3 regions of the Kitasatospora sp. NPDC096128 genome follow, and region 1 is predicted to be linked to each of the others. Evidence: riboswitches for the same ligand, from Rfam matches in the RefSeq annotation. Region 1 holds a riboswitch; each other region holds the start of a gene.
The links. Region 1 has a riboswitch for cyclic di-AMP ahead of ABTY61_RS08880 (glycoside hydrolase family 16 protein). Riboswitches for the same ligand answer to the same signal wherever they lie in the genome.
Positions count from the first base shown of each region.

Region 2: linked by a shared signal. The riboswitch ahead of ABTY61_RS34505 (transglycosylase family protein) and the one ahead of ABTY61_RS08880 (glycoside hydrolase family 16 protein) in region 1 are both predicted to bind cyclic di-AMP.
Region 3: linked by a shared signal. The riboswitch ahead of ABTY61_RS26345 (M23 family metallopeptidase) and the one ahead of ABTY61_RS08880 (glycoside hydrolase family 16 protein) in region 1 are both predicted to bind cyclic di-AMP.

Region 1 is NZ_JBEOSP010000005.1:311,383-314,628, forward strand. Features, by position in the region: gene ABTY61_RS08870 (alpha/beta hydrolase) at 1-803, shown strand, start outside; gene ABTY61_RS08875 (MoaF-related domain-containing protein) at 920-1,354, opposite strand; cyclic di-AMP (ydaO/yuaA leader) riboswitch at 1,692-1,818, shown strand; gene ABTY61_RS08880 (glycoside hydrolase family 16 protein) at 1,821-3,246, shown strand, end outside.
Region 2 is NZ_JBEOSP010000045.1:61,839-65,084, reverse strand. Features, by position in the region: gene eno (phosphopyruvate hydratase) at 1-327, opposite strand, end outside; gene ABTY61_RS34505 (transglycosylase family protein) at 641-1,429, opposite strand; cyclic di-AMP (ydaO/yuaA leader) riboswitch at 1,431-1,601, opposite strand; gene ABTY61_RS34500 (cytochrome P450 family protein) at 1,812-3,113, opposite strand.
Region 3 is NZ_JBEOSP010000026.1:16,304-19,549, forward strand. Features, by position in the region: gene ABTY61_RS26335 (GNAT family N-acetyltransferase) at 1-95, opposite strand, end outside; gene ABTY61_RS26340 (hypothetical protein) at 138-1,055, shown strand; gene ABTY61_RS26345 (M23 family metallopeptidase) at 1,121-1,969, opposite strand; cyclic di-AMP (ydaO/yuaA leader) riboswitch at 1,982-2,140, opposite strand; gene ABTY61_RS26350 (YiaA/YiaB family inner membrane protein) at 2,337-2,627, shown strand; gene ABTY61_RS26355 (alpha/beta fold hydrolase) at 2,772-3,246, shown strand, end outside.

The sequences.
Region 1 (3,246 bases):
ACGGCAAGGAGAGCCGCCTGTCGACCGAGGGCTACGTCTACCTGCCGCCGCAGTACTTCCAGCCCGAGTACGCGCAGAAGCAGTTCCCGGCCGTGATCGTCAGCACCGGGTTCCCAGGAATCGCCGAGAACCTGATCACCCGCTTCAACTACCCCGGCGCCGCGCTCAAGTTGCTGCAGGAGGGCCGGATGCAGCCGACCGTCATGGTCCTGATGCGCCCCTCGCCTGCCCTGCCGCAGGACACCGAGTGCGAGGACATCCCGGGCGGCGCCCAGTCCGACACGTACTTCACCAAGGACGTCCCCTCGGCGATCCAGGCCAGCTACCGGGTCTCGACCGACCCGCAGGCCTGGGCCTTCATGGGCAACTCGACCGGCGGCTACTGCGCGCTCAAGCTGGCCATGCGCCATCCGGACGTCTTCCCGACGGCGGTGGCCCTGTCCGCGTACTACGAGGCGGCCGACGATCCGACCACCGGTGACCTCTTCGGCGGCAGCAAGCAGCGCCGCAACGAGGCCAACCTGATGTGGCGGCTGAAGAACGCGCCGCCGCCGAACATCTCGGTGCTGCTGGCCGGCACCAAGAAGGGCGACGGCAACTACAAGCAGGACACCGAGGCGTTCATCGACGCGGCGCAGAGTCCGATGAAGGTCTCCTACAGCATGCTCGAGAACGGCGGCCACAACTTCGAGACCTGGAGCGCCCTGCTGCCGTCCTCGCTGGAGTGGCTGTCCCAGCACCTCAAGGTCCCGAACCAGCCGGGCCACCCGGGTCAGGCGAACCAGCCCGGCCAGGCCGTCTGAGCCCGTCCACGGCGGCACCCGCCGGCGGGGCACATCACGCCGGGTACATGACAGCGCGCACGACACCGACCCCCGGGAGCCACGGCTTCCGGGGGTTCAGTCCGTTCCGGCGCCGGTCAGGCGACCCGCTCCAGCGTCCCGGTGTGCAGCTGGCCGACCCGGCCGCCCTCGCCCTCGAAGGTCCAGAAGGCCCGTACGGTCAGCGCGTTGAGGTCCATCACGTGGCTCACGGTGATCCCGCTCTGCTCCGTCCAGCTGATGAAGTAGATCTCGGGCGCGACCTCGGCCACGTGCAGCCGCACGTCCTCCCATTGGCCCGCCGACTCGCCGAGACCCTCCCAGCGCAGCCGGGTGCCGTCGGCCGAGTAGGAGTTGCGGAAGGCCGCGCCGTTGTCGGCCCGGAAGACGTAGGTGCGGCCGGCGAAGGCGGGCAGGGACGCGGTCATGGTGGGGCGGGACCTCTTCTCAGGAACGGGGGACGGGTGGTGCGGACCGTGCGGGTACTGCGGGTGGGACAGGTCGTACAGTGCGGGCCCGGTGCTCTTGTGCACCGCGGAAAATCCCAGGGTTCCAATTTATCCGACCGGGCGGACTTCAGGCGGCCCCGCGCCACGGCGGCCACGGCATGGCGGCCCGGCTCGACTGACCCCCACGGCCGAGGCGGCGGACGAGGAAGCGACGGGAATGATCAACTCGGCTGCCACGCAGCGTCGTTGATCGACACCACTGTGAGCTGCGCGACAACCGGCTTGATCGGGTTGTCCGTTCACGGACGGCCTGCCTAGCCTGCAACCGTCGTCCGCGGTCGCGGACCCCGCCGCCGGGACGCCGAGTCCCGTCCACCCGCCGGCGGGCACCCGAGCACCACAGCGGACGGGAGCGGGGGAACCAAGGTCAGCGCCCGACCGTACGCACCAGCGTGCGGGTCGAGGCTAGGGGTGAAGCCGCTCCACAGGCGGCCGGGCAACTGCAGCCCGAATCCGACAGCTCACCTCGCAGGCGTGGCAGAGGACCCCCATGCACCAGCCTGCCCGGCGCCGTCGCGCGCCCCGCCACGCCCTTCCGTCGCACCGCAGCCGCAACGCCACCCTCGCGGCCACCGGGGCACTCGCCATCGCCGGTGCCGGGCTGTTCGGACTGCCGTCCGTCTCCGGCGCCCAGGCCGCCACCGGGCCGACCGTCACCCAGGACCGGCTCGGGCCCGCCGCCATGGTCGCGGGCAGGGCCACCACCGCTTCGCTGAGCCTGCACTCCTCGTCCTGCTTCACCGCCAGGACCGTCGGCGTCGGCGTGCGCGACGCGCGCGGCACCAACCTGGACTTCCCGGGCAACGCGAGCAACGTGCAGCTCTGCCCGAGCGGCTTCGACTTCACCAGCGGCGCGCGCACCCTGCCCACCGGGACGTACACCCAGTTCGGCTTCTGGCAGGACCTCGGCGGCAGCTGGCACAACCTGCCCTCGCAGCAGCTGGTGGTCTCCCGCACCGGAACGCCGACCCCGACGCCGACCCCGACGCCGACCGCGGCCCCGACGCCGAGCGCCACCGCGACGCCCACGGCCACCGCGACCCCGAGCGCCAAGCCGTCCCCGAGCGCCAAGCCGTCCCCGACGGCCACCGCCACCCCCACTCCCACCGCCACCGCGACGCCCACCGCCCAGCCGACCCCGACGACGGCGCCGACCACGGCCCCGAGCCCGACCGCTGCCCCCAGCTCCAGCCCGACCGCCACCGCGAACCCGAGCACCCCGGCGCCGTCCTCCCCGATCGCCGGCAAGTCGCTGACCTGGTCCGACGAGTTCAACGGCCCGATCAACTGGGGCCAGCGCTGGGTCGGCGACAAGAGCACCGCCTACAAGTACGGGAACCACAACCCGGACGACAACAAGCTCGACTGGCTGAACAAGAACAACGTCACCGTCGCGAACGGCGTCGCCACCTTCACCGCCACCCCGGGCGGGCCGACCCTGGAGAACGGCCGGCAGTCCTGGAACACCGGCTTCCTGACCACCGAGGGCTCCGCCGAGGGCTTCCAGGTCAAGACCGGCGACTACGCCGAGACCCGGGTCAAGCTGCCCGCCGGCACCGGTGCCTGGCCCGCCCTGTGGACCTGGAAGAACGGCAACGGGGAGGTCGACTCCTTCGAGTACCACCCCGACAACCCGAACCTGCTGGAGCTGACCAACCACGTCAACCCCGGCAACCCGGACTACTACACCGACCCGAGCGCCGTCGCCGCCGACCAGTGGGTGACCATCGGCACCTACTACGGCGCCAACTCGGTGGACTGGTACGTCAACGGCGTCAAGGTGTTCTCGGACGGCAAGGGCGTGGGCGCCGACTTCTCGGCGTACCTGATCCTCAACCTCTCGGTGAGCGCCGGCAAGTACCACCCGGCGCCGACGGGGAACACCCCGATCACCATGGCCGCCGACTACGTCCGCG
Region 2 (3,246 bases), on a different contig from region 1:
GTTGGCGCCGAGCGAGGACTTGTCCGGGGTGGCGTCCAGGTCGAGCATGGCCTGGTCGATCAGGCGCTGCTCGGTGGCGTCGTAGCCGACCAGCTCGGGGCCGATCTGCTCGATGACGGCGAGGACGGCCTTCTCCACGCCCTTGCCGAAGTAGCGGTTCTTGTCGCCGTCGCGCAGCTCAAGCGCCTCGAAGGCGCCGGTCGAGGCACCCGACGGAACAGCGGCACGACCCGTGCTGCCGTCGTCGAGGCCGACCTCGACCTCTACCGTGGGGTTGCCGCGGGAGTCGAGGATTTCACGGGCTACGACGACATCGATGGACGGCACGAAGCATCTCCTTGCGGAAGCAGGGTCCGGCTGGCGGTGGTGCTGTCAGCCGGACGATTGCGGAGTCGTTACGACCAGAGCCTAACCGCCCGGGCTCCCGGGACCACGTCGGCCTCGACTCCGTCTCAGCGTGTGGCCCTACTACCCACCGGTAGTTCACCTGCTCGTCCCAGCCCGTCCCACCGGGACGGGCTGGGACGAGGACGGGTGCGGACGGGCGCGGACGGAGGGGGCTGGACGCGGACGGAGGGGGCTGGACGCGGACGGAGGGGGCCGCCGGGCGCGGCCCCCTCCGTGTTCGCCGTGGAACGGCTCAGCCGAGGTGCAGGACCTGGCCGGGCATGATCAGGTTCGGGTTGCCGCCGACCGTGTCGCGGTTGCCGTCGTACAGCGCCTGCCAACCACCGGACACGCCCTGGGTGGTGGCGATGCCCGACAGGGTGTCGCCGTCGCGGACGGTGTAGTCGTGGCCGGTCGTGGCGGCGGCCGGGGCCTGGGCGGCCCGCGGGGCGGCGTGCTTCGGGGTGTACTGCTGGGCCGACTGGTCGACCGGCTTCTCCGCCGTCTTCGGCGCGGCGTGCTTCGGCGCGTACTGCTGGACCGGCTGCGGCTGGGCGGGCTTCGCGGCGGCCTTGGGGGCCTGCTGCTTGGGCGCCTGCTGCTTCTGGACCGGCTGCTTCTGCGGCTTGGCGTCCGAGGAGGCGTCCACCTCGGCCGGGGCGCCGCCCTTGCTCAGGCCGGCCTTCTTGGAGCAGACCGGCCAGGCGCCGGGGCCCTGCGAGGCGAGGACCTTCTCGGCGACCGAGATCTGCTGCGCCCGGCTGGCCTGGTTGGCCTGCGCCGCGAACGCGGTGCCGCCGTACGCCTTCCAGGTGCTGGAGGTGAACTGCAGGCCGCCGTAGAAGCCGTTGCCGGTGTTGATGCCCCAGTCGCCGCCGCTCTCGCACTGGGCGACCGAGTCCCAGGCGGAGGCCGGGGCGGCGGAGGCGCCGGTGGCGGTGAGGAGCGGCAGTGCGAGTCCGACGCCGGCCACACCGGCGACGGCGATGGCCTTCTCGGCCTGGGTGCGACGACGATGACGGCCAGATCCAACGAACAGCATGAAGGTCCCTCTCCGCACGCCTGCGAGGTGAGCTGTCGGGTTCGGACCGGGAGGTGGCCCGGCCGCCGTCTGCGGAAACGCTTCCGCTCGGGCGGCTTCACCCCAAGCCGTGGAGGAACGGCAACAAACCTGGTTCCCCCGCCCCTGCCCAGGGTTCTGGTCGGTTTCCCGTGACGCGGCGGGCAGGATTCGGCGTCCCGCGCACGAGGTCCGCAGCTGCGAACTCCAGGGAGACTAGACAGATCCTCAGACCAATCACAAGCTCATATCACCGACATCACACAAAAATTACGGCCCGTGGTCGATCGCCTACCAACGGCGGGGCTTTGTCCGCTTTGATGGGCGTTCATACCGCCCCTGGAGCCGTATTTGCGACGTCACGTCAGCGCGTCGACGCCTCAGGACGGCGGTGCGGCGACCGGCTCTCCGGACTGAATTCGACCGGAAGTTCGCGCAATCCGCGCATGATCAGGCCACCTCGCCAGCGCAGATTCTCCGGGGTTTCGGCCAGTCGGAGATCGGGCAGTCGGGAAAGCAACGTGGCCAGCGCGGACCGCCCTTCGAGCCGGGCCAGCGGGGCGCCGATGCAGTAGTGGATGCCGTGCCCGAACCCCAGGTGGGGATTGTCGCTCCGGGCCAGGTCCAGGGTGTTCTCGTCCGAGAACCGGGCCGGGTCGCGGTCCGCCGCCGCCAGCACCACCAGCACCGGGTCGCCGACCGGGATGTCCACCCCGCCGATGGTCAGCGGACGGGTCGCGAACCGCCAGGTCGCCAGCTCCACCGGCCCGTCGTAGCGCAGGAGTTCCTCGATCCCGGTCTCCAGCAGCGCGGTCTCGCCGCGGGCCACCGACTCCTGCAGCAGCGCCCGCTGACCGGGATTGCGCAGCAGCGCGTAGGTCCCGTTGCCGATCAGGTTCACCGTCGTCTCGAACCCGGCGAAGAGGAGGATGAAGGCCATCGCGGCGGCCTCGTTCTCGGTCAGGTGCTCGCCGTGGTCGCCCGCCCGGATCAGGCCGGAGATCAGGTCGTCCCCGAGGTCCGCCCGCTTGCGGTGGATCAGCTCCAGCAGGTACGCCCGCATCCGCTTCACGGCCCGCCCCACACCGCCGCGTTGGCCGCCGCCGTGGCGGATCATCATCCCGGCCCAGTCCCGGAAGTCGTCCTGGTCCTCGGCCGGCACGCCCAGCATGTCGCAGATCGCGTAGATGGGGAGCGGGAACGCGAACTCGTGGATCAGGTCCGCCGACCCGCGCTGCGCGAAGCCGTCGATCAGCCGGTCGGTCAACTGCTGCACCCGCGGCTCGAACTCGGCCACCCGGCGCGGGGTGAACGCCTTCGACACCAGGCGGCGCAGCCGGGTGTGGTCCGGCGGGTCGATGTTCAGCAGGTGGGTCATCAGGTCCGCCTGCCGCTCCCCCGGGATGCCCACCCGGCCGGTGCGGTGCGCCTGCTCGCTGTGGTGCGCCGGGTTCTTCGACAACCGGCCGTCCGCGAGCGCCTGCCGGGCGTCCGCGTACCTCGTCACCAACCAGGCCTCCACCCCGCTCGGCAGCTTGGTGCGGTGCACCGGGGCGTGCTCGCGCAGCCAGGCGTAGGCCGGGTACGGGTCGGCGGCGAACTCCCAGGTGAAGAGCTGCGGATCGGGCTGGGCGGCGGACTGGGCGCCGTCGGGCTGAGCTGGCATGGGTCGACCGTAACCGCTCGGCCACCGCTCGGCCGGACGCGCCCGGACCGGCCGGCGATCGTCAACGGTTCGCGAACGGCGCGCGAGCGGGTCGCCAACACTCCGTGGACGCCCCGTGGACGGTCCGTGGACA
Region 3 (3,246 bases), on a different contig from region 1:
TCGCTGTACAGCGCGTGCAGCGCGTCCAGTTCCTCCGGGGTGTGGTGGTACTCGCGGATCGCGAGCCGGGGGCCGGTGAGGCGTACGGGGACCATGGCCGCCGACCCTACCCGCGTCCGGCGACTACCGTTCGGAGCATGAACGACGAAGACCTGCGGCTCGCCCCGCGCACCAGGGCCGCCGACCTGCTCGCCTGGGCGGCCGGGCAGGACCGCGCGCCGGTGGCCGAAGCGCCGCTGCGCACGGTGCTGGCGCTGCTGGAGCTGGGCGAGGGCAGGATGCACGACGGCTGGCCCGAACTGACCTCCGACGCGGTGGAGCACCTGCTGTACGAGCGGCTCCACCTCTACGTCCAACCCGCACCGGAGGAGGACCCGTTCGCCTACGGCGAGGCCGTACGGCTGCTGGTCGACCACCAGCGGGCCGTGAAGCGGCTCAACGCCAAGCGCCAGGAGCGGCTGCACGCCGAGGCCGAGTGGCAGGGCGAGGTCGCGGTCGGGCTGCTGCGCCGCGCCGACCTGGTGACCTGGCCCCGGCTGTACGCGGTGCTGCTGCACGCCCACGGGGTGGACGTGGGCGACCCCGCGGCCGTCCGGGACTGGCTGGCCGGCTTCGCCGGGCTCGACGAGGAGGAGCGGCTGGCCGGGTACGGGGCGCTGGGGCCGACCGGCTGGCTGGACGAACCGGACGAGCAGGGCTGGGGGCCGGGCCGGGTGCTGTCCGTCGGCATGGCCACCGACGGCGCGCGACGGCTGCTGGAGCAGGGCCTGATGCGGCGCAGCTACCGCAACCTGGCCGAACTGAACGCGCTGGGGCGCCCGATGCCGGAGGAACTGACCGGGGGCTTCGAGGAGTTCGAGGCGGCGGCGGCCGAGGCGGCGCTCGACCTGCTCGGCGACTGGACGGTGCCCGGGCTGCCGCGGCTGCTGGTGGAGGAGTTCCCGGAGCTCGCGCCGGAGCCGGGGGCGGCCGAGATCGACGCCTACCTGGCGCAGCTGCCCGCGGAGGATTCGAAGGAGGAGCCGGAAGCCGCGGCGGAGGAGCCGGCGGAGTGAGCCGATGACGCGGAAGGGCCCCGGGCGACGCGCCCGGGGCCCTTCCGTACGCTCTTCGGCGGTCCTTACGGGTTGAGGCCGCGCTGCTGGAGCCAGGTCTCCGGGTCGACCGGGGCGCCGCCGCCGGGGCGGACCTCCAGGTGCAGGTGCGGGCCGGTGACGTTGCCGGTCGCGCCGACCTTGCCGATCTGCTGGCCGGAGGTGACGGTGCCGGAGCCCTTGATGATCGAGGAGAGGTGGCAGTACCAGATCTCGGTGCCGTCGGGGAGGGTCTCCACGATCCGGTAGCCGTACGAGCCGGACCAGCCGGCCGAGGTGATGGTGCCCTGGCCGACCGCGAAGACCGGGGTGCCGGTGTCGGCGGCGAAGTCCAGGCCGGTGTGCAGGTGGGCCCAGTAGCGGGCGCTCTGGCCGTAGTGGGCGGAGAGGTTGTAGTCCTTCACCGGCAGGGTGAGGGCGGCGGCCTTGGCCCGCTCGGCCTCCTCGGCGGCGCGCTTGGCCTCCGCCTCCTTGGCGGCGGCCTTGGCCTCGGCCTCCTGGGCGGCCTGCACCCGGGCGCCCTCCTCGGCGGCGGTGCGCTGGCTGTCGGCCTGCTGCTGGATGCGGGCGGCGAGCGCGAGGCCGGGGTCGGCGGCCAGGGCGACCGGCGCCTCGTCCGGGGTCTCGATGGCGGGCGCGGCGGCCGGGGTCGCGGAGGCGAAGCCGGTGGCACCCAGGGTGGCGGCGACGGCGGTGACGCCGAGCAGCGGGGAGGCTCCGCGGGTCTGACGCGGCATCCGGTGGCGGTTGGCCTCGGCCTCCGGGGCGAAGTCCTCCGGATCGAAGGGCTCCGGGCCGTCCGGGCCGGGGTGGTCGAGGAGCTGGGTACCGGCTGCGGGGCCGGCCGGGTGTGCCGGAGTGTGCGTCGACGCCACGGAGGCGCGCTCCTTTCCTTCCTTCGCGCCTACCGGGTTAGCTGACGGGTTCGGAGCAGGAAGGTCTCCTACGGCCGGGCCGGAGCCCCGCCGATTCACCCCAAGGAACGTGGTTCCCCGGCTCCCTGACCTGCCCGGAGGCCGGTCGGCGGGATTAGGCGACGGCGCACGGTGCCGTCTGGGTACGGCGTTGACGACCGCGCTGCGTTATCAAACGTTAATCCTAGGACGCTCTGATTCCAAGCCATCCGCCCGGGACGGCCGTGGAACAGGTGATCGGACGTCAACGAACGACCCCTCAATCACCCGGTTCATCTGAGTACTCCTACTCATGTGCGACCCGACCGCCCCACCGCATCCTGGCGCCATGAGCGCACCGATGCAGTCACGGACCACGGCCGCGTACTTCGCCCAGGCCGCCCTCTCCTTCGCCATCTCCGGCACCGCCCTCGCCGCCGGGATCGCCTACCTGCCCGTCGGCGGCTGGACCCGGGCCTTCCTGGGGATCGGCCTCCTCTACACCGTCACCTCCTCGTTCACGCTGGCCAAGGTGATCCGGGACCGGCAGGAGTCCTCGGACACCGTCGCCCGGGTCGACCAGGCCCGGCTGGAGAAGCTGCTCAGCGAGCACGACCCGTTCAGGGCCGAGGGGATCTGAACGGGGGGACTTGGGCGGGAGGACGCGGGCGGGAGGGCGCTGCCGCCGCTGTCGGCCGGTTCGACCGGGGCACTTGACGGCTAAGGCTATTAGCCTTAGCTTTATGGCTATCGGCAGCAACGACCGAGCCAGCGGAGGCCCACCATGAACGGCACCACCACCCCGAGCACCCAGTACCTCGACGTCCCCGGCGGCCGGCTCGCGTACGACGACACCCGGCAGGGCGACGGCACCCCCGTCATCCTGCTCCCCGGGATGCTCGACTCCCGCCGCGCCTACCGGCACCTGCACCCGCTGCTCACCGCCGCCGGCCACCGGGTGATCACCATGGACGTGCGCGGCTTCGGCGAGTCCTCGATCGTCTGGGACGACTACAGCCCCGCCGCCGTCGCCACCGACGTCCTGGCCCTGCTCGACCACCTCGGCATCGAACGGGCCGTCCTGGTCGGGCAGTCCTACACCGGGGCCACCGTGGTCAAGGTCGCCGGCGACGCACCCCAGCGGGTCGCCGGGATCGCCCTGATCGACGCCTTCGTCGAATACCGGGCCAACGCCCTCATGCAGGGCGTCATGGTCGTCATGGGCGCCGCCATGGTCCGGTGGCCCGGCGTCTGGGGCT